DNA from 2 places in the Streptomyces melanosporofaciens genome. Region 1 is predicted to be linked to the other one. Evidence: riboswitches for the same ligand, from Rfam matches in the RefSeq annotation. Region 1 holds a riboswitch; the other holds the start of a gene.
The links. Region 1 has a riboswitch for glycine ahead of gcvP (aminomethyl-transferring glycine dehydrogenase). Riboswitches for the same ligand answer to the same signal wherever they lie in the genome.
Positions count from the first base shown of each region.

Region 2: it holds a riboswitch for glycine, as region 1 does, so the genes downstream of both, gcvT (glycine cleavage system aminomethyltransferase GcvT) here and gcvP (aminomethyl-transferring glycine dehydrogenase) in region 1, are expected to answer to the same signal.

Region 1 covers NZ_FNST01000002.1:9,066,219-9,076,882, forward strand. Annotated here, with positions in the region: gene BLV72_RS41405 (DUF881 domain-containing protein) at 1-340, shown strand, start outside; gene BLV72_RS41410 (small basic family protein) at 337-669, shown strand; gene BLV72_RS41415 (DUF881 domain-containing protein) at 1,203-2,099, shown strand; gene BLV72_RS41425 (double zinc ribbon and FHA domain-containing protein) at 2,230-3,057, shown strand; gene ftsR (transcriptional regulator FtsR) at 3,075-3,827, shown strand; gene BLV72_RS41435 (bifunctional nuclease family protein) at 3,880-4,353, shown strand; gene BLV72_RS41440 (MerR family transcriptional regulator) at 4,521-5,147, shown strand; gene BLV72_RS52270 (DNA polymerase IV) at 5,274-7,571, shown strand; gene BLV72_RS41450 (PRC-barrel domain-containing protein) at 7,547-7,864, opposite strand; glycine riboswitch at 7,989-8,086, shown strand; glycine riboswitch at 8,088-8,212, shown strand; gene gcvP (aminomethyl-transferring glycine dehydrogenase) at 8,278-10,664, shown strand, end outside.
Region 2 covers NZ_FNST01000002.1:4,953,095-4,963,758, forward strand. Annotated here, with positions in the region: gene BLV72_RS24330 (carboxymuconolactone decarboxylase family protein) at 1-418, opposite strand, end outside; gene BLV72_RS24335 (L-serine ammonia-lyase) at 468-1,850, opposite strand; gene glyA (serine hydroxymethyltransferase) at 1,949-3,214, opposite strand; gene gcvH (glycine cleavage system protein GcvH) at 3,240-3,620, opposite strand; gene gcvT (glycine cleavage system aminomethyltransferase GcvT) at 3,881-5,008, opposite strand; glycine riboswitch at 5,178-5,287, opposite strand; partial or broken gene BLV72_RS24355 (AAA family ATPase) at 5,517-6,154, shown strand; gene BLV72_RS24360 (enhanced serine sensitivity protein SseB) at 6,435-7,241, shown strand; gene BLV72_RS24365 (enhanced serine sensitivity protein SseB C-terminal domain-containing protein) at 7,354-8,148, shown strand; gene BLV72_RS24370 (ABC transporter permease) at 8,566-9,570, shown strand; gene BLV72_RS24375 (ABC transporter substrate-binding protein) at 9,699-10,664, shown strand, end outside.

The DNA of each region.
Region 1 (10,664 bases):
GTCGGGCGCGGAGGCCATCTCGATCAACGGGCAGAGGCTGACGGCGCTCTCGGCGATCAGGGCCGCGGGAGACGCCATACTGGTCGACAACAAGCCGCTGGCGCCGCCGTATACGGTGCTCGCGGTGGGGGACGGGCAGCGGCTGAGCACCGCCTTCCAGAACAGCGCGGACGGCCAGTATCTGCATGTGCTGCAGCAGAACTATGACATCCGCACGAGCATTTCCGCCCAGGACTCGCTCCGGCTTCCGGCCGCGCCGAGCCTGATCGTACGCACCGCGGAACCGATAGCCGGTGGCTCCGGCAAGGGTGACGCCGACACAGGGAAGGGCACATCGTGATCGCCGTATTGGGGCTCATCGTGGGAGTCGTGGTCGGACTTGTGGTTCGACCCGTGGTGCCGACGGTGGTCGAGCCCTATCTGCCGATCGCCGTCGTGGCGGCACTCGACGCGGTCTTCGGGGGCTTCCGGGCGATGCTGGACGGGATCTTCGACGACAAGGTCTTCGTCGTATCGTTCCTGTCCAATGTGGTGGTGGCCGCACTGATCGTCTTCCTCGGTGACAAGCTGGGCGTCGGTGCCCAGCTGTCGACGGGAGTCGTGGTGGTGCTCGGTATCCGGATCTTCTCCAACGCGGCCGCGATCCGCCGCCATGTCTTCCGGGCGTGAGGCCGATGACGACCGACGACACCCCTGAGCAGCCCGAGCGGCCGGAGTCGGCCGAAAACCGACGGTCGGCCGAAACGCCGCGACTGGCCGAGAGGGAAGAGAAGCCCGAGCGGCCCGAGAAGCCCGAGCCGGCAGCGAAGGCCGGAGAGACCGAACCGGCCGCTGAGCCGCCGCGGCGATCGCCCGAGCCGCCGCGACGGCCGGAGACGGCCGAGAAGCCCGCGCCGTCCGGGGAGCCGGAGCCGCGCGAGCGGGCGCGGCCGGAGCGGCCGTCGGTGGCCGAAACGCCGCGGCCGGGCACCCCGTCGCCCGCCCGGAAGCCCGAGCATCGTGACGTACGGGAGCAGCCGGGCAGGCCGTCCACGCCCCCGCGAGGTGAGTCGGGCAGGCCCGCCGGGCCCCCGCGGAGTGAGTCGGGAAGGCCGTCCGCGTCTCAGCGGAGTGAGCCGGGCAGGCCCGCCGGGCCGCCGCCGGGCGGTTTCAAGGACGTCGCTCTCCGGACGCCCCTGCCCAAGGCCGTGCTGCCCGAGGCTCTGCCGCCGCAGGCCCAGGGCCGGCCCGTCAAGCCGGGCGGCACGCCCACGCCGCCCGCCGAGGGCACCAGGCCCCCCGGCGGGCCCAGGAGCGGCCCCGGGGAGCGTGTGGGGCCCGCCCCCGGCCCCGGAGCCGGGCAGGGCGGCCGCGGGGCCGAGAAGGGGTCGGAAGAGGCCCTGTCCGGCCGCCAGCGGCTGCTGAAGGGTGTATGGCCGCCGCGGCTGACCCGTGCGCAGCTGATCGTCGCCCTGCTGCTCTTCGGCCTCGGCCTGGGCCTCGCCATCCAGGTGCGCTCGACCAACGAGAACAGCGTGCTGCGCGGCGCCCGGCAGGAGGACCTGGTCCGGATCCTCGACGAGCTGGACTCCCGCACCCAGCGGCTCCAGGACGAGAAGCGACGGCTGGAGAACCAGCGCACCGAGCTGGAGAACAGCTCGGACCAGGCCGAGGAGGCCCGCAAACAGACGCTTCAGAAGGAGCAGCAGCTGGGCGTGCTCGCGGGTACGGTGGCAGCACAAGGTCCTGGCATCACGATCACCATCGACGACTCCCGGGGCTCCGTGGAGTCGGACATGCTGCTCGACACGGTGCAGGAGCTGCGCGCGGCGGGCGCCGAGGCGATCCAGATCGGCAAGGTGCGAGTGGTCGCCGGCACCTACTTCGCGGACAGCGGTGGCGCGATCCAGATCGATGGACGGAAAGTGACGCAACCGTATGTTGTGAAGGTGATCGGCAAGCCGGAAGATCTGGAGCCGGCGCTGAACATCCCCGGCGGGGTGGTGCAGAGCCTGGAGAAGGAGCAGGCCACTGTGTCCGTGCGGCGGGAGAAGAAGATCGTTGTGGATGCCTTGCGATCGGCGAAGCGGCCTGACTACGCTCGGTCGTCATCACGGTGAGGCGGTTCGAAATGAGGGTCTCTCGGGGAGACCATGTGGACGCGGGGGGTCAACGCACCAGAAGATCCGCGCGTGATGGAAACTGTCTGGTGGTCACGGACGTTGTGAGGATGTCCGGACCGTCTGGTGTGTGCATCGAGGGTTTGTCCTGCCCCACGGGCGGGTCTGTTTCAGTCAAGGGGAATCGCCCGTGAAGTTGTTCGGGAAGTTGTTCGGCAAGAGTGCCCGCCAGGATGGCGGCAGCAGTACCGCTCGCCACCGCGCCTCGCGTGCCGCGGAGGAGAGCGGAGGGGGGACCGAGGAGCGCCCGCTGTTCCGGGACCAGGTCGGCTCCCAGGGCGAGTCTGTTGACCCCTCCGCGACCGGCCCCATAGGTTTCCAGGAGCCATCGGCCGCTCACAGTGGTGGAGGGTTCGGCTTGCCTGTCTGTCAGCGGTGCGGCCACCGGAACGCGGAGGCCAGCCGGTTCTGTTCCAATTGCGGCGCCCCGCTGCGGGGCGGCGCCCCCTCCGAGCGTGCCTCGGAGACCACCTCCACCATTTCGATCTCGGGTCTCGAGGCGTACGACTCCGAGGTGACCGGGCAGACGCCGCTGCCGTCGCTCAGCCCGGAGGCGCAGGCCGCCGTCGAGGCGCTGCCGATGGGATCGGCGCTGCTGGTCGTCCGCCGCGGGCCGAACTCGGGCAGTCGCTTCCTGCTGGACAGTGATGTCACCACGGCGGGCCGTCACCCGCAGAGCGACATCTTCCTGGACGATGTGACGGTCTCCCGCCGCCATGTGGAGTTCCGGCGCGGCCAGGACGGCAGCTTCACCGTCTCGGACGTCGGCAGCCTCAACGGGACGTACCTCAACCGGGAGCAGATCGACGCGCCGGTGGTGCTGGCCAGCGGCGACGAGGTGCAGATCGGTAAGTACCGGCTGGTCTTCTACCCGAGCCAGCGGGGCGTCGGCATCTGACCCGTCAGGGGAGGTCCATGCTTCAGACACCGTCGGGCGGTGCCGGTACCGGCACCGCCCCCACGGGCAGCCGGTCGATGAGCATCGGCACCGTGCTGAATCTGTTGCGGGACGAGTTCCCCGAGGTCACCATCTCCAAGATCCGCTTCTTGGAGTCGGAAGGTCTGGTCGAGCCGCGGCGGACGCCCTCCGGCTATCGCAAATTCAGCCGGCGGGATGTGGAGCGGCTCGGCCATATCCTCCGGATGCAGCGTGACCACTACCTGCCGCTCAAGGTCATCCGGGAGCATCTGGACGCCTTGGATCGGGGCGAGCCGTTGCAGCTTCCTGCCGTTCCGCAGGGAGCACGGCAGCCCGGTGCGCTCGACGGCGGTACCGGGGCGGCCGCGGACGGCCCCACGGCCGCCCGGCTGGGCCGTGCCGAGCTGCTGGCAACGGCCGAGGTCAGCGAGGTGCAGCTGGCCGAATGGGAGTCGTACGGGCTGCTCGCGCCGACCGCGGACGGCGGGTACGACATCGAGGCGGTGACCGTCGCCCGGCTCATCGCCGAACTTGGTCGTTTCGGCCTGGAACCACGTCATCTGCGAATCATGAAAGCCTCCGCCGAGCGCGAGGCCGGCATGGTCGAGCAGGTGGTCGCTCCGCTGCGGTTGCATAGAAACCCGCAGACCAGAGCGCATGCGGAGGCCAGTGTGCGGGAGCTTGCCACCCTCTCCGTACAGCTGCACGCGGCGCTGGTGCGGTCGGCTCTGAGGGTCCAGGAGCGGTGATCGACCGGGCCCCGACTATCCAAACCGGCCGGGCACGTCCTAGGGTTGCTGTGTGAACGAGCTCGACGTCGTGGGTGTCCGGGTGGAAATGCCCTCCAACCAACCGATCGTGCTCCTGCGTGAAGTGGGAGGCGACCGGTACCTCCCCATCTGGATCGGACCAGGTGAGGCGACCGCGATTGCCTTCGCTCAGCAGGGCATGGCTCCGGCGCGCCCGCTGACCCATGATCTTTTCAAAGACGTACTCGAAGCGGTCGGCCAGCAGCTGACGGAGGTCCGGATCACGGATCTGCGCGAGGGGGTCTTCTACGCGGAGCTGGTCTTCGCCAGCGGCGTGGAGGTCAGTGCCCGGCCGTCCGACGCCATAGCGCTCGCGCTGCGCACCGGAACGCCGATCTACGGCAGCGACGGCGTGCTGGACGACGCCGGTATCGCGATCCCGGACGAGCAGGAGGACGAGGTGGAGAAGTTCCGCGAGTTCCTCGACCAGATCTCGCCCGAGGACTTCGGAACCAGCAGCCAGTGAACGGTATGCCGGTCCTCGCTCGCGCATTCGAGTAGCCTTTCCCGGACGAGGGACACGGGAAACCACCCTTAGGGTGATTATCACTCGGCGTGCCGAGTGTGGCGATCGTTGACGCACCCCGGGTGACTGCCTACCTTCAAGATGGCAGGTCGAGGACGGAGGTCGGCGTGAGAAGCACCGGCGACGGCACGGCAGCCGGCGGTCCGTATACGCTCCAGGGGAGCGCACCGGCCGATCCGGCTTTGAAGGCTCGGGTCGCGGCACAGGCAGCACCGCCGCGTGAGCCCGCCGCGGGGGAGACGGAGCGGGTCGGGTACCGCGGACCCACCGCATGCGCGGCCGCGGGCATCACCTACCGCCAGCTCGACTACTGGGCCCGGACGGGCCTGGTGGAGCCGAGCGTCCGGCCCGCGTACGGCTCGGGCAGCCAGCGGCTCTACAGCTTCCGGGACGTGGTCGTCCTCAAGATTGTGAAGCGGCTGCTGGACACCGGCGTATCGCTGCAGAACATCCGGGCTGCGGTGACCCATCTGCGTGCCCGGGAGCTCGACGACCTGGCCCAGATGACGCTGATGAGCGACGGCGCGACCGTCTACGAGTGCACCTCGCCCGATGAGGTCGTGGACCTCCTCCAGGGCGGTCAGGGTGTCTTCGGGATCGCCGTGGGCGTCGTCTGGCGGGATGTCGAGAGGGCGCTGTCCCAGCTGCACGGCGAGCGGGTGGACACGGGTGAGACGCTGATCCGGCACAACCCCACCGATGAGCTCGCGGCGCGTCGTAACCGGGCCGGTTGAGCGCTCGTCCTTTCGTCGGGCGCCGTTCGCCAGGCGCCGCCCCGGACGTGAGCCGAGCGGCGCCCCGGGCCCGCCTCCGGGCCGTCGTGCCGCCCATTGTCAGTGGGGTGCGGCAGCATCGTAGGTGTGAGGGGTGCGCCGACGATTCTCCATCTGGACATGGATGCCTTCTACGCCTCGGCGGAGCAGGCATCCAAGCCCAGCCTGCGCGGTAAGCCGGTGATCGTCGGGGGTCTGGGGCCGCGTGGCGTGGTCGCCACGGCCTCCTACGAGGCCCGGGTGTTCGGGGTGCACTCGGCCATGGCGATGGCCCAGGCCCGCCGCCTGTGTCCGAACGCGGCGTTCCTCATCCCCCGCTTCACCCTCTACCGCACGGTGAGCGACGCGGTCATGACCCTGCTGCACACGCTCTCGCCGCTGGTGGAGCCGCTCAGTCTGGACGAGGCGTTCGTCGATCTGGAGGCGGGCGGCACCGAGCCCACCGTGGGGGCGGCGCGCGCCGTGGGGGAGCGGCTGCGGGCCGACATCAAGGCGGCCACCGGGCTGACCGGCTCGGTGGGGCTCGCCGGATCCAAGATGCTCGCCAAGATCGCTTCGGAGCAGGCCAAGCCCGACGGCATGGTGGTCATCGACCCGGGGACGGAGCGCGAGCTGCTCGGCCCCATGTCGGTGCGGACGCTCCCGGGCGTCGGCCCCGCCACGGCGGAGACGCTGCGCCGGGCCGGGATCCACACCGTGGCCGAGACGCGGGAGGCGGGCGAGGCCGAGTTGGTGCGGCTGCTGGGCCGGGCCCACGGAGCGTCGCTGTTCCTGATGGCCGAGGGCCGGGACGAGCGGCCCGTCGTCGCCGAGCGGGACGCCAAGTCCATCTCGGTGGAGGACACCTTCGACGTCGACCTCACCGACCGCACCCGGGTGCAGCTGGAGATCGCACGGCTCGCCGACCGCTGTGTGCGGCGGCTGCGCGAGGCGGGCCGCTCGGGGCGGACGGTCGTGATCAAGGTGCGGCGGTACGACTTCTCCACGTTGACCCGTTCGGAGACCCTGCGCGGGCCGACCGACGATCCGGGGGTGGTGCGGGAGGCCGCGGCGCGGCTGATCGACGGCGTGGACACCACGGCGGGTGTGCGGCTGTTGGGGGTCGGGGTCAGCGGTCTGGCGGACTACACCCAGGAGGATCTCTTCGCGCAGGCCGCGCAGGCCGCGCAGGCCGCGCAGGCGGCCCATGAGGCCCTGGGGGACGCCCGGCGCGTGCCGGGGCCCGAGGGGCCGGATCGTGTGGGAGAGGGCGCGGGAGAGGCTTCTGGGGACGCTGAGAAGCCGCGCCACTGGCTGCCGGGCTCCGATGTGCGGCACGCCGAGTACGGGGCTGGCTGGGTGCAGGGGAGCGGGGTGGGCCGGGTGACCGTGCGCTTCGAGGAGCCGTGGTCGCGGCCGGGGCGGGTGCGGACGTTCGCGGTGGACGACCCGGCGCTGGAGCCGACCGAACCGCTGCCCCTGCTGCGACCGGACGCGGATGCGGCTCCGGGCCTGGACGCGATCCCGGGGGAGGCCGCGACCCTGGACGCGGACGCGGCTCCCGACGTGGACCCGGACCCGGACGTCGGCGCGGACCCGGGCCCGGACGCGGATCTGGCCCCGGACCCGGCCGTGGGTCCGGACCCGGACGCGAACCCGACCGTGGAGGAGGTTGCGGGCCCGGTCCCGGAGGGCGCCGCGAGCCCGGGCCCGGACGTGGCCCGGGAGGCGGCCCCGGACCCGGACTCGATCCCGGGAGAGGCTGTGGACCTGGTCTCGGAGGACGCCGCGTGCCTGCGCGCTGACGTGGCCCGGGAGGAGGTCGCGGACCCGGTCTCGGAGGAGGCTGCCGGCCCGATCCCGGAGGACGCCGCGGGTCCGTGCTTCGACGTGGCCCCGGAGGCGGCTTCGGACCTGGCCCCGGACGGGACCACGGGCCGGGAGGGAACCACGGGCCTGAACGTGGGGGAGCGCATAGCCCCGGGCCAAGAGCAGACCGAGGGTGACCTGGCCCCGGGACCGGGTGGACCGGATGGACTGGCCCCGAGCCCGGATGGCGGACCCGAGCGGGAGCGGACCCCAGGCCATATGCAGGGCCACGGCCCGTGCCGCGAGCGGGCCCCGGGACCGGAGGGCCTGGCCCCGGGCGCGTATGACCTGGCCGCGGGGCCGGACGGCCTGGCCGAGGGCGCTGATGATCTGGCCCCGGGATTCGGCGGCGGACCCGAGCGGGGGCAGGTCCTGAGCCACGAGCAGGGCCAGAGCCCAGGTGACATGCAGGGCCACGGCCCAAGCCGCGACCAGGCCCCGTGCCGCGAGCAGGCCCCGGGACACAAACAGGCCGCCCCAGGCCACGAGCAGGGTCGGCCCCAGGCCCAAGGTCAGCCCGTGACGTCCAGCCCGTAGTGGTGGTAGAGCTGCAGCTCCTGCTCGGGGGAGAGGTGGCGGCCGACGCCGAAGTCCGGGGCGTCCTTGATCAGTGTTCGGTCGTACGGCACCCGCAGGGTGTCGCCGACGACCTCGCTCGGTTCGAGCGGCACGAAGACGTCCCGGCTGAACAGCCCGGTGCGTACGGCCGCCCATTCGGGCTCGCCGGTCGCGTCGTCGAGATAGACCTCGTCCACGGTGCCGATCTTGGAGCCCTCGCGGTCGAATGCCTTGCGGCCGATCAGGGTCCGCGGGTCGATATCGGTCTGCACGCTCTCTCCCACAGGTGGCAAGTGGCCATTGATACCTACAAAAAGGCACATCGCCGTGCTCGGCCACTCGAACGCCGGCGACCGTCCCCCACGGTAGAACCGCTGGTACGCTGACTGTGGCTGTAAACCCCGTGCGGGAGAGTCCTCCGCCGACGCTGTCGGAGGCGCCGAAGGAGCAAACCCTCCCCGGAATCTCTCAGGCACACGTACCGTGCGGGTGAGGTCACTCTGGAAAGCAGGGCGGGCCACGGGCGAGCAGAGCCCCGGAACCCCTCCTCACCGACGGTGAAAACCGGTCAGGCGGTATGTGGACCGGTGAAGCTCTCAGGTTGAGATGACAGAGGGGGAGGCCGTCCGGGCACCCGCGCCGCGGTGCCCCTCGCCGGTCGTTACAGACCAGGAGGCCCCCGCAGATGACCGCCAATCGCATCGCACTCTCCGACTTGGAACGCGGTACTCCGTTCGAGCAGCGCCATATCGGCCCCGACGGCGAGGCGCAGGCCAAGATGCTCGCCCACGTCGGCTTCGGCTCGCTGGACGAGCTCACCGAGGCCGCCGTACCGGAGGTCATAAAGAGCACCGAGGCGCTGGATGCGCTGCCCCCGGCCCGCAGCGAGCCGGAGGTCATCGCCGAGCTGCGCGGGCTCGCCGACCGCAACCAGGTGCTGCCGTCGATGATCGGTCTCGGCTACTACGGCACCCACACCCCGCCGGTGATCCTGCGCAATGTGCTGGAGAACCCCGCCTGGTACACCGCGTACACGCCCTACCAGCCGGAGATCTCCCAAGGCCGGCTCGAGGCCCTGCTCAACTTCCAGACCGTGGTCGCCGATCTGACCGGGCTGCCCACGGCCGGTTCCTCGCTGCTGGACGAGGCCACCGCGGCCGCCGAGGCGATGGCGCTGTCGCGGCGCGTCGGCAAGGTCAAGGAGGGCGTCTTCCTGGTCGACGCCGAGTGTCTGCCGCAGACCGTCGCGGTCCTGCGGACCCGCGCCGAGCCGACCGGTGTCGAGGTCGTCGTCGCCGATCTGACCGAGGGCATTCCGGACGAGATCGCCGAGCGCGGGGTCTTCGGCGTACTGCTGCAGTACCCGGGCGCCTCCGGCGTGGTGCGCGATCCGCGGCCGGTCATCGAGCGCGCCCATGAGCTGGGCGCCGTCGTCACCGTCGCCGCCGATCTGCTCGCGCTCACCCTGCTCACCTCGCCCGGCGAACTGGGCGCGGACATCGCGGTGGGCAACAGCCAGCGATTCGGCGTCCCGATGGGCTTCGGCGGACCGCACGCCGGGTTCATGTCGGTGCGCGACGCCTACGCCCGCAACCTTCCCGGCCGGCTGGTCGGGGTCTCCGTGGACGCCGACGGCGACAAGGCGTACCGGCTGGCGCTGCAGACCCGTGAGCAGCACATCCGCCGGGAGAAGGCCACCAGCAACATCTGCACCGCTCAGGTGCTGCTGGCCGTGATGGCCGGGATGTACGCCGTCTACCACGGCCCGGACGGGCTCGCCGCGATCGCTCGCCGTACTCACCGCTACGCCTCGGTGCTCGCCGAGGGGCTGCGGGCCGGCGGTGTCGAGGTGGTGCACGGCGCGTTCTTCGACACCCTCACCGCGCGGGTGCCGGGCCGGGCCGCCGAGGTCGTCGCCGCGGGCCGGGAGGCCGGGGTCAACCTCCGGCTGACCGACGCCGACCACGTCGGCATCGCCTGCGACGAGACCACCGCCCGTGCGCAGCTCGCCGCCGTGTGGTCCGCCTTCGGGGTGGACGGCGGAAACGGCGACGCCACCGGGATCCCCGGCATCGACGAGCTGGACGCCGCGGCGCCGGACGCGCTGCCCGCGGCCCTGCTGCGCCACGACGGCTATCTGGCCCACCCGGTCTTCCACCAGCACCGCTCCGAGACGGCGATGCTGCGCTATCTGCGGCGGCTGGCCGACCGGGACTACGCCCTGGACCGGGGCATGATCCCGCTCGGCTCCTGCACCATGAAGCTCAACGCGACCACCGAGATGGAGCCGGTCACCTGGCCCGAGTTCGGCGCGCTGCACCCCTTCGCACCGGCCGAGCAGGCCCAGGGCTATCTGACCCTGATCCGTGAGCTGGAGGAGCGGCTGGCCGAGGTCACCGGCTATGACAAGGTCTCCCTGCAGCCGAACGCCGGATCCCAGGGCGAGCTCGCCGGGCTGCTCGCGGTGCGCGCCTATCACCGCGCCAACGGGGACACCCAGCGCACCGTCTGCCTGATCCCGTCCTCCGCGCACGGCACCAACGCCGCCAGCGCCGTGATGGCCGGCATGAAGGTCGTCGTGGTCAAGACCGGTGAGGACGGCGAGATCGACACCGGCGACCTGCGCGCCAAGATCGAGAAGCATGGTGCCGAACTGGCCGTGCTGATGGTCACCTACCCCTCCACCCACGGTGTGTTCGAGGGGCACATCACCGAGATCTGCGCGGCCGTGCACGATGCGGGCGGCCAGGTCTACGTGGACGGCGCCAACCTCAACGCGCTGGTCGGGCTCGCCGAGCCGGGCCGGTTCGGCGGCGATGTCTCGCATCTGAACCTGCACAAGACCTTCTGCATCCCGCACGGCGGTGGCGGCCCCGGCGTCGGTCCGGTCGCGGTGCGCGAGCACCTGGCGCCCTACCTCCCCAACCATCCGCTGCAGCCCGCCGCAGGGCCGGCCACCGGCGTCGGCCCGGTCTCGGCCGCGCCGTGGGGCTCCGCGGGGATCCTGCCGATCTCCTGGGCGTACATCCGGCTGATGGGCGCCGAGGGGCTGCGCCGCGCGACCCAGGTCGC
Region 2 (10,664 bases), 4.1 Mb from region 1:
GTTCGGTGAAGGCGTCCTGGTGCTCGCGCCACTGCGGGACCTTGGAGATCTTGTCCATCGGGAGGCCGAGGGCGTCGCCCTCCCAGTGGCCGAAGTCCATGCACCACGAGCAGTTGATCCTGGCCGCCGCGGCCATGACCGCGAGGTGCTTGAGGCCCGGGTCGAGGCGGTTCCACTTGGCGGCAGAGCGCTCCTGCCGGACGTAGGTGAGCAGCACCCGCCCGTTGTGACCGATGGCCAGGCCGGGGTCGAGCACCTTGCCGTAGGTGCGCCGGGAGTACCAGGCGCCGATGCGGTTGAGCAGCGTGCTGGGCGGAGCGAGCGAGATACGGGCCATGGCGGGCTTCTCCATCGTGTCGCGGCTGGGGTCGAATGACCTTCCGCAGGTGCGACAGAGCAGCGCGCCGGAGTGTGACATCCGACGGGCACTCATCCGAAGCGGCCGGACCCGGCCGGAGCCGCCGCCCTCAGCACTCGATGACGTTCACCGCGAGCCCGCCCCGCGCCGTCTCCTTGTACTTGACCTTCATATCGGCGCCCGTCTGCTTCATCGTCTTGATGACCTTGTCGAGTGAGACATGGTGGCGGCCGTCGCCGCGCAGGGCCATCCGCGCGGCGGTGACCGCCTTGACCGAGGCCATGCCGTTGCGCTCGATGCAGGGGATCTGGACCAGGCCGCCGATGGGGTCGCAGGTGAGGCCGAGGTTGTGTTCCATGCCGATCTCGGCGGCGTTCTCCACCTGTTCGGTGGAGCCGCCGAGGACCTCGGCGAGGCCGCCGGCGGCCATGGAGCAGGCGGAGCCGACCTCGCCCTGGCAGCCGACCTCGGCGCCGGAGATCGAGGCGTTCTCCTTGAAGAGCATGCCGATGGCGCCCGCCGCGAGGAGGAAGCGGATGACGCCGTCCTCGTCGGCGCCCGGCACGAAGCGCGTGTAGTAGTGCAGGACGGCGGGGATGATGCCCGCCGCGCCGTTGGTGGGGGCGGTGACCACGCGTCCGCCCGCCGCGTTCTCCTCGTTGACCGCCATGGCGTAGAGGGTGATCCACTCCATGGCGCGGGCGGCCGGGTCGCCCTCGGAGCGCAGGGCGCGGGCGGCGGTGGCGGCGCGGCGGCGGACCTTGAGGCCGCCGGGGAGGATGCCCTCCTGGGACATGCCGCGCGCCACGCACGCCTCCATGACGTGCCAGATCTCCAGGAGGCCGTCCCGGATCTCCTTCTCCGTGCGCCACGCCTTCTCGTTCTCCAGCATCAGGGCCGAGATGGACAGCCCCGTCTCCTGGGAGAGCCGCAGCAGTTCGTCGCCGGTGCGGAAGGGGTGGGTGAGGACGGTGTCGTCGAGCTTGATGCGCTCCTCGCCGACCGCGTCCTCGTCCACCACGAAGCCGCCGCCGACCGAGTAGTAGGTCTTCTCCAGCAGCGGATGGCCCTCGGCGTCGTACGCGAGCAGCGTCATGCCGTTGGCGTGGTACGGCAGGGAGCGGCGGCGGTGCAGGATCAGCTGGGTCGACGCGTCGAAGTCGATCTCCTGACCGGACCCGATCTCGGCGCCGAGCAGCCGCAGCCGCTTGGTGGTGCGAATGCGCTCCACCTCACCGTCGGCCGCCTCGACGTCGACGGTGCGCGGGGAGTTGCCCTCCAGACCCAGCAGCACGGCCTTCGGCGTGCCATGGCCATGACCGGTGGCGCCCAGCGATCCGAAGAGCTCGGCGCGCACGGAGGCGGTGTGGGCCAGCAGGCCCTCGTTCTTCAGCCGGCGGACGAACATCCGCGCGGCCCGCATCGGGCCGACGGTGTGCGAGCTGGACGGGCCGATGCCGATCGAGAAGAGGTCGAATACGGAGATGGCCACCGGGGGACTCCTTCGTCTGCACGCGGGGGAGGCGTGCGGGCCGTGCGGGGGTGGTGCGGCGGGGGCGCGCCAGGGCGGGCGCGCCCCCGTGTCCGGGGTTACTCGGACAGATGGGTGTACAGCGGGTGCTTGTCGGCCAGGGCGGTGACCCGGGCCTTCAGCGCCTCCGCGTCGTAGGACGGCTTGAGCGTCTGCGCGATCACGTCGGCGACCTCGCGGAAGTCGTCCGCGGCGAAACCGCGCGTGGCCAGCGCCGGGGTGCCGATCCGCAGACCCGAGGTGACCATCGGGGGCCGCGGGTCGTTCGGGATCGCGTTGCGGTTGACCGTGATGCCGACCTCGTGGAGCCGGTCCTCGGCCTGCCTCCCGTCCAGTTCGGAGTCGCGCAGATCGACCAGGACCAGATGGACGTCGGTGCCGCCGGACAGGACGGCGACGCCCACCTCCCGCACATCGGGCTGGGCCAGGCGCTCGGCGAGGATCCGGGCGCCCTCCAGCGTGCGCTCCTGGCGCTCCTTGAAGGCCGAACCCGCGGCGACCTTGAAGGAGACCGCCTTCGCCGCGATGACATGCTCCAGCGGGCCGCCCTGCTGACCCGGGAAGACCGCCGAGTTGATCTTCTTGGCCAGATCGGCGGTGGAGAGGATCACGCCACCGCGCGGACCGCCCAGGGTCTTGTGGGTGGTGGTGGTCACCACATGGGCGTGCGGTACGGGCGAGGGGTGCAGCCCGGCCGCCACCAGACCCGCGAAGTGGGCCATGTCGACCATCAGGTACGCACCGACCTCGTCCGCGATCCGCCGGAAGGCCGCGAAGTCGAGCTGGCGGGGGTAGGCCGACCAGCCCGCGATCACCAGCTTGGGGCGGTGCTCCTTGGCCAGCCGCTCGACCTCGTCCATGTCGACCAGACCGGTCTCGGCGTCCACGTGGTAGGGCACCACGTTGTAGAGCTTGCCGGAGAAGTTGATCTTCATGCCGTGGGTCAGATGACCGCCGTGCGCCAGGTTCAGCCCCAGGATGGTGTCGCCGGGGGAGAGCAGGGCGAACATCGCGGCCGCGTTGGCCTGGGCGCCCGAATGCGGCTGGACGTTCGCCGCCTCGGCGCCGAAGAGCTCCTTCACCCGGTCGATGGCGATCTGCTCGACCACATCGACATGCTCACAGCCGCCGTAGTAGCGGCGGCCGGGGTAGCCCTCGGCGTACTTGTTGGTCAGGACCGAGCCCTGGGCCTCCATGACCGCCGCCGGGGCGAAGTTCTCCGAGGCGATCATCTCCAGGGTGGACTGCTGGCGGTGGAGTTCGGCGTCGACGGCGGCGGCGACGTCCGGGTCGAGCTCGTGCAGGGAGCTGTTGAGAAGCGACATCAGGGTCCCGATCGGAAGAGGAGGGTCAGTTTTCGGCGAAGGCGGTGTACGCGTCGGCGGAGAGCAGCTCCTCCGGCTCGCCCGTCACCCGCACCTTGAACAGCCAGCCGCCCTCGAAGGGAGCGGAATTCACCAGCGCCGGGTCGTTCACCACGTCCTCGTTGATCTCGGTGACCTCACCGGAGACCGGCGAGTACAGGTCGCTGACCGACTTGGTGGACTCCAGCTCTCCGCAGGTTTCACCGGCGGTGACGGTCGAGCCGAGGTCCGGGAGCTGGACATAGACGACATCGCCGAGCGCGTTGGCCGCGAATTCGGTGATGCCGATCGTCGACACGCCGTCCTCGTCGGCGGCCGACAGCCACTCGTGCTCCTTGCTGTAGCGCAGCTGCTGGGGGTTGCTCATGGTCCGATTCTCCTGGATACGGGGGAGTGCTTGGGAAACGGGTCTTAGCTGGTGGGACGCGACGCCGGTGGGTGCGGTGCCGGGGGGTGCGGCGCCGGGGGGTGCGTGCCTGCGCGGTGTGACACCGGTGGGTGCGGTGTCAGCGCGACGTGACGCCGGTGGATGCGGCGCCGAGGGACTCGGTGCCGGTCCAGCCGACGGTCTCGGTGCCGGTCCATGGGAGGACGCCGGTGGGGCGCGACGCGTTGCGGCGGAACCGCTCAGCGCTCGCGCCGGTAGAAGGGGAGCGCCACGACCTCGTACGGCTCCCGGGTGCCCCGGATGTCCACCGAGACCCCCTCGGTGCCGGGCTTCGCGTACTCCGGGTCCACGTACGCCATCGCGATCGGCTTGCCCAGCGTCGGCGAGGGCGCGCCGGAGGTGACCCGGCCGATCTGTGAGCCGTCGGCGGCCACCACGGCGTATCCGGCGCGCGGCACCCGGCGGCCCTCGGCGACCAGGCCGACCAGGGTGCGCGGGCTGACGGTGTCCGCCTCACGGGACGCGGCCTCCAGGGCCCGGCGGCCGACGAAGTCGCCGGGCTTGTCGAACTTCACCACCCGGCCGAGCCCCGCGTCGAAGGGGGTGGTGTCGGTGGTCAGCTCGTTCCCGTACAGCGGCATCCCCGCCTCGAGACGCAGGGTGTCCCGGCAGGACAGACCGCAGGGCACCAGGCCCACCGGGGCGCCCGCCTCGGTCAGCGCATCCCAGACCCGCTCGGCGTCGTCCGGCGCCAGGAACAGCTCGAAGCCGTCCTCGCCCGTGTAGCCGGTGCGGGCGATCATGGCGGGGACGCCCGCGACGGTGCCCGGCAGCCCGGCGTAGTACTTGAGCCCCTCCAGGTCGGCGTCGGTCAGGCTCCCCAGGATCCCGGGGGACTCGGGCCCCTGGACTGCGATCAGCGCATACGCGTCGCGGTCGTCCCTTACGGTCGCCTCGAAACCGCCGGCCCGCTCGGTCAGCGCGTCCAGCACCACCTGGGCGTTGGAGGCGTTGGCCACGACCAGGAACTCCTCGTCCCCGAGGCGGTAGACGATCAGGTCGTCCAGGATGCCGCCCTCGTCGTCGCAGATCATCGTGTAGCGGGCGCGGCCCACGGCGAGCGCGGACAGCCGGCCGACCAGTGCGTGATCCAGGGCCTGCCCGGCCTGCGAACCGATGAGAGAGATCTCACCCATATGGGAGAGATCGAAGAGCCCGGCGCGGGTGCGCACCGCGGTGTGCTCGTCGCGCTCACTGCCGTAGCGCAGCGGCATGTCCCAGCCGGCGAAGTCGGTCATGGTGGCGCCGAGCGCACGGTGCCGTGCGTCCAGCGCGGTACGGCGTGGGGTGGGCGGGGCGTCGGTCACGATTCAGGCTCCAGGAGATCGGGGTCGCGCGACGGCGAGGACGGACGGCAAGGACGCGTGCGTCCTCCCCATCTGTCATCGGAACCTGAGAGGTTCGCCGTGACGCCCGTAAGGGGCCCGGCTTGCACCTTGGGTGGAGCCGCGCCCGCGGCTCGCTTTTCAGATCTGCCTCGTCCACGCGGTATCGGGGCCTGAGAGATTCAAGGGAGGACTTGCTCCTTCGGCGCCCCGGGCACCCGGCTCATTGCCGGTGACCAAGGACTCTCCCGCGCGGATTCAAGCGGCCGGTATGGAGTTGCGCGCACATCATCGCATGCGTGGCCGAGAAAGGAAGCCCCGATCGGGGCGGCTCCGGCCGGATCGGGCAGAGGCAGCCTTGATGGACATTACCTTTTCTTGACACTCTGCGGGTACGAGCAGCGTTGACCGACCTGGGAGGACGATCACGGTGCATGGGCAGGGAACATACGAGACCGCACAAAGGCTCCTGCCGGCACGGCGTGGCCGCATGCCCTCCGGGTCGACGGCCATCCCCGGCCGGCGCATCGCGGTGCACGATCTGCGCGGCCCGGTGCGAGGCGGCGGTGCGGACCGGCGTGAGCTGCGCTTCCCGGTGGGGGACGTGCTGGTCGCCTCCGGGCTGCCGGGAGCCGGCAAGAGCACGCTGATCAATCGGACGGTGCCCCTCCTGGACGGGACGGGCGCGGTCGTCATCCGGGTGGACTCGCAGAACACCCGGGAGGCGTGGGAGCGCCGGATGCCCGGCTGGCTGCCGTACGCGCTCTACCGCCCGCTGGTCCGGTACGCCCACTACGCCGGGCTGCGCCGGGCACTGCGCTCGGATGTGAGCGTCGTGGTGCACGACTGCGGCGCGCTGCCGTGGGTCCGCCGCTGGCTGGCCCGGGACGCGCGGCGCCGGGGCCGCAGCCTCCATATGGTGCTGCTGGACGTGGACGCCACGGTGGCCCTGGAGGGCCAGGCCGCCCGAGGTCGCGGGGTCTCCGGCTATGCCTTCGGCCGGCATCGGCGCGCGATGCGGCGGCTCATCGAGGGGATGGAGGAGGGGCGGCCCCGGAGGGGTGCGCCTCGGCGGTGCTGCTGGACCGCTCGACCGCGAGCGAGCTGCGCTGCATCTCCTTCGAGTGAGCCCCGCACCGGAAGCGGGCCCCGTACCGGAAGCGGGCCCCGCACCGGAAGCGGGCCCCGCACCGGAGGAGACGGGTGTTCCCCCTCCCCGGGGGCGAGGGGAAAACGCCGGGTGACCTTGGCCGGAAATCGGCCACCGGGGCATCACCCAGTGTGACGGCGGCGCGGGGCCGGGCGAGGTGGGGAAGTGCTGTGGAGATGACGCCGCCCCCGCCGGCCCCGGGCCGCCCAGCCGCTAGGGTGCTTTGGGCAGGTAGGACGAGATGGCGGTTGGACGAAGATGAGCTTCCCGGAGCAGTACGGCATGGCCCCGGCTCACGGAGGATTCCCCGACGGCGCGCAGACCGCGTTTCCGGCGTTTCCCGGCAATGAGCTCGAAGAGGTGATGGCCGCCTCGATCGACGTCCCCGGGGTCGGAGCGCGCATCGTCGAGACACTCTCCCGCAGCCATGTCTGGGTTCCGCTGCCCAACGGCGGTGGCCCGGGCAGCCCGAGCCTCGATCTGCCCACGGTGGAGATCGAGGGCGCCGCGTATGTCCCGGTGTTCAGCTCCGAGCAGCAGTTCCTGCAGCTCGTCGGCTCCCATATGTCCTTCACCATCGCCCCGGCCGTGGAGTTCGCCCGCGGCCTGCCGCCCCAGCTCGGCATCGCGGTGAACCCCGGTGGTGCGGTGGTCGTACCGCTGCCTCCGCCCGCCGTCCGGGAGCTGTGCCGTGCCGGCCGTAGCGAGCTCGACGGCCCGGCGACAGGTGGGCGGGTGCGGCTCTTCGAACCGGACTGGCAGGACGAGCCGGTGGACTTCCTGGCCGCCGCCGGGATCGAGTTCGCCAAGGGCACCGGGGTGCGGACCGCCCGGCGCGCGCTGGCCAGCGTCGAGGGCGACGAGCCGGCGCTCTTCGTCGGCGTGCAGTTGGACGCCCCCGGCCCCGAGGGCCAGGCGCGGGCGGTGGACGCGCTGGGCCGCGCCCTCGGCGTGGTGCCCGTGCGGTGGAAGGTCCAGCTGGTGCTGCTGGACGTGGCGCAGGGGGATCCGGTGGTCGACTGGATGATGGGGCGCGTACGGCCGTTCTACGACCGTGATCTGTGACTCACCCCAGGGTCCGCTACGGGGGCCCGTAAGCTGGTTTGATGACCAGGAGGGGTGCGAGCACGCTCCCCGGTGAGGTGCGGGACAAGGGCGAGAGAAGGGGCGGACCCAGGTGAGCGCGGGCGCGGATTGGGGGGCGGCGGCCGGCCAGGTTGAGCGAGCGTTGCAGCAGGTCGCTCCCGGCCGGTACGACGCCTACGAGGCGCTGCTGCAGGCCATCGGCGAGGGCCAGGTCTGGATGCTGCTGTGGCACGGTGCGCCCGGCACGCCCGAGGCCCAGTACGGGAACATGGATGTGGACGGCCTCGGTTACGCCCCGTGCGTGACCTCCGCACAGGAACTGGCCGCCAGTGGCTGGAACCGTGCGCATGAGGTGGTCGACGGACGCCTCATCGCCGACTCGCTCTACCGCGACCGCTATGGCCTCTGGCTCAACCCCCACGCCCGCGGCGGCGGAGTGGGCATCCCGTGGCCGGATCTGCGCCGGATCGCGGGCGGTCTGGACCGGCTGCCCGCCGGGCCGCTGCGGCTGAGCGAACCCGCCATCGACATCCCGCAGTTCTACGCCCTGCTGGGGCAGAACGCGCATCGCACCACCGCCGTGCGGTCGCTGCGGCGGGTCTGGGTGCAGCCCGCGCTGGGCGCTCCGTATCTGGCCATCGGGCTGGATCTTTACGACAGCAGCCCACCGGCGGTGCAGTCGGTGCGGGTGATGATGGAGCAGTCGATCACCGCCGTGCCGGACGGGCTGCCGGTCTCCACGGTCGCGCTCTCCGACGAGTACGACCCCGTCGCCCTGTGGATGCGGGCCAACGCCCGGCCCTTCTTCGACCGCGACGCCTATGGCACCGCCCCCGCCGCGCCGTCCTACGGCTACGGCTACCCGCCGCCGCGTCCCGCCTACTGATCCGCAGCCTCGGCGAGCCGGTACCGATCCCTCCGTTCCGACCCGCCGATCCGCCGATCCGCCACCGACCCGCTGCTCCGCGCACCGATTGACGGGATTGCCCACCCGGCCTTCCGGGCCTTTGGGGCCGAACATCCCATAGCGGGCGCGAGGTTACTGCTGCGTTCTCGTGTCGCGACCGTCCGTATAGCGGAGCGGTACTCCTCACATCACGGTTAGGCATCCATTGCCCGGGAGTACTGGCGGGTGATCACAAACGCGTTGAAGACTCCCGCTCCAAGGGGTGCGGTTCCTGCGTACGACCCCTTCCGAGAAGGTTCCGTACCAGAACGCGACTTTCACCCGGGTTGTGAACGAAGCCGCCACAGCGGCGAGTCGTGGGCCGGTCACCACCGGTCGAGAGGGGTCTCCACCACGATGACGGCACCATTGCACGGCACGAGCACGGACAGCGATCCGGTGGCGACTGCCGATGTAGCGGCGGATGTGGTCAAAGCGTCCGTCGAAGGCAGATCGCTGCGGCAGATCGCCTGGACACGCCTGAAGCGGGACAAGCTCGCGCTGGCGGGTGGCATCGTTGTCGTCTTCCTGGTTCTGGTGGCGATCTTCGCTCCACTGATCGTGAGCCTGCTCGGGCATCCGCCCAATGAGTTCCACCAGGAGAAGATCGACCCGCTGTTCGGCACCCCGAAGGGGTCCATGGGCGGTATCAGCTCGGACTTCCTCTTCGGCGTGGAGCCGTCCAACGGCCGCGACGTCTTCAGCCGCGTCGTCTACGGCGCCCGGATCTCGCTGCTGGTGGCCTTCCTCGCGGCGGTGGTCGCGGTGGTCCTCGGCACCATCTTCGGCATCATCGCCGGGTACTTCGGCGGCTGGGTGGACTCGGTGATCAGCCGGGTGATGGACATGCTGCTGGCCTTCCCGCAGCTGCTCTTCATCATCTCCCTGGTCTCGGTGCTCCCCAACGACCTGCTGGGACTGACCGGCAGCGGGGTGCGCATCGCCATCCTGGTCTCGGTCATCGGCTTCTTCGGCTGGCCGTACGTCGGTCGCATCGTGCGCGGCCAGACGCTGTCGCTGCGCGAGAAGGAGTACATCGAGGCCGCGCGGAGCCTGGGCGCCGGCCGGCGCTACATCCTCTTCCGCGAGCTGCTGCCCAACCTGGTGGCGCCGATCACCGTCTACGCGACGCTGATGATCCCCACCAACATCCTCACGGAGGCCGCGCTCAGCTTCCTCGGCGCGGGCGTGAAGCCGCCCACCGCCTCCTGGGGGCAGATGCTCTCCAAGGCGGTCGGCACCTATGAGGACGACCCGATGTTCATGATCATCCCGGGTGTGGCGATCTTCGTCACGGTGCTGGCCTTCAACCTCTTCGGCGACGGCGTCCGCGACGCACTGGATCCGAAGGGCACCCGATGACGGTGCGGCACACGGCCGCCCGGCCGTACTCGAACGCATCAGCAGCCCCTGCCGCATCCGGCAGAAGGCTCCCCAAGGTATTCCGCGGCGCCATGCCTAGGACCGCTAACCCGGAGGTTGCAGCAACTATGAAACGGCTCTCGAGAAGCAGGCGGATCGCCGGAGCGGCGGCTGTCGTCGGCGCCCTGCTGGCCACCGCCGGCTGCGGTGGCGGCGGTTCCGACGACGAGGGCTCGGGCGCCGGGTTCAACGCCGCGGTGAAGGGTGTCGCAGCCAAGTCCGCCAAGAAGGGCGGCACCCTCAAGTTCATCAACAAGCAGGAGTTCGACTCCCTCGACCCGCAGCGTCAGTACTACGGGTTCGCCTGGGACTTCTCCCGCTTCTACGCGCGCCAACTGATCTCCTACGCGCCGAAGCCGGGCAACGCCGCGAACGAGCTGGTCCCGGATCTCGCCACCTCCACCGGCAAGATCACAAACGGTGGTAAGACCTACACCTACACCCTGCGCGACGGGATCACCTGGGAGGACGGCTCCCCGATCACGTCCAAGGACGTCAAGTACGGCATCGAGCGCATCTGGGCCAAGGACGTCGTCTCCGGCGGCCCCGGCTATCTGCGCCAGGTCCTGGACCCCAAGAGCGAGTACAAGGGCCCGTACAAGGACAAGTCCAAGGACAAGCTGGGCCTGAAGGCGATCCAGACGCCGGACGACAAGACCATTGTCTTCAACCTCGCCAAGCCCAACGGTGACTTCGAGCAGATGCTCGCGATGCCGACCGGTTCCCCGGTGAAGGCGGACAAGGACACCGGCGCCAAGTACACCAACCGGCCGTTCTCCTCCGGTCCGTACAAGGTCCAGTCGTACAGCCCGGGCAAGAGCCTGTCCCTGGTCCGCAACACCAGCTGGAAGAAGGCGTCCGACCCGATCCGCCCGGCCCTGCCGGACAAGATCTCGGTCACCTTCAACTCCAACCTCGAGGCGATAGACCGGCTGCTGATCAAGGGCGACTACGACGTCTTCCTCAGTGCCACCGGTATGACCCCCTCGGGTCGTAACGACGCCCTCAAGCAGCACAAGGGCAACGTCGACAAC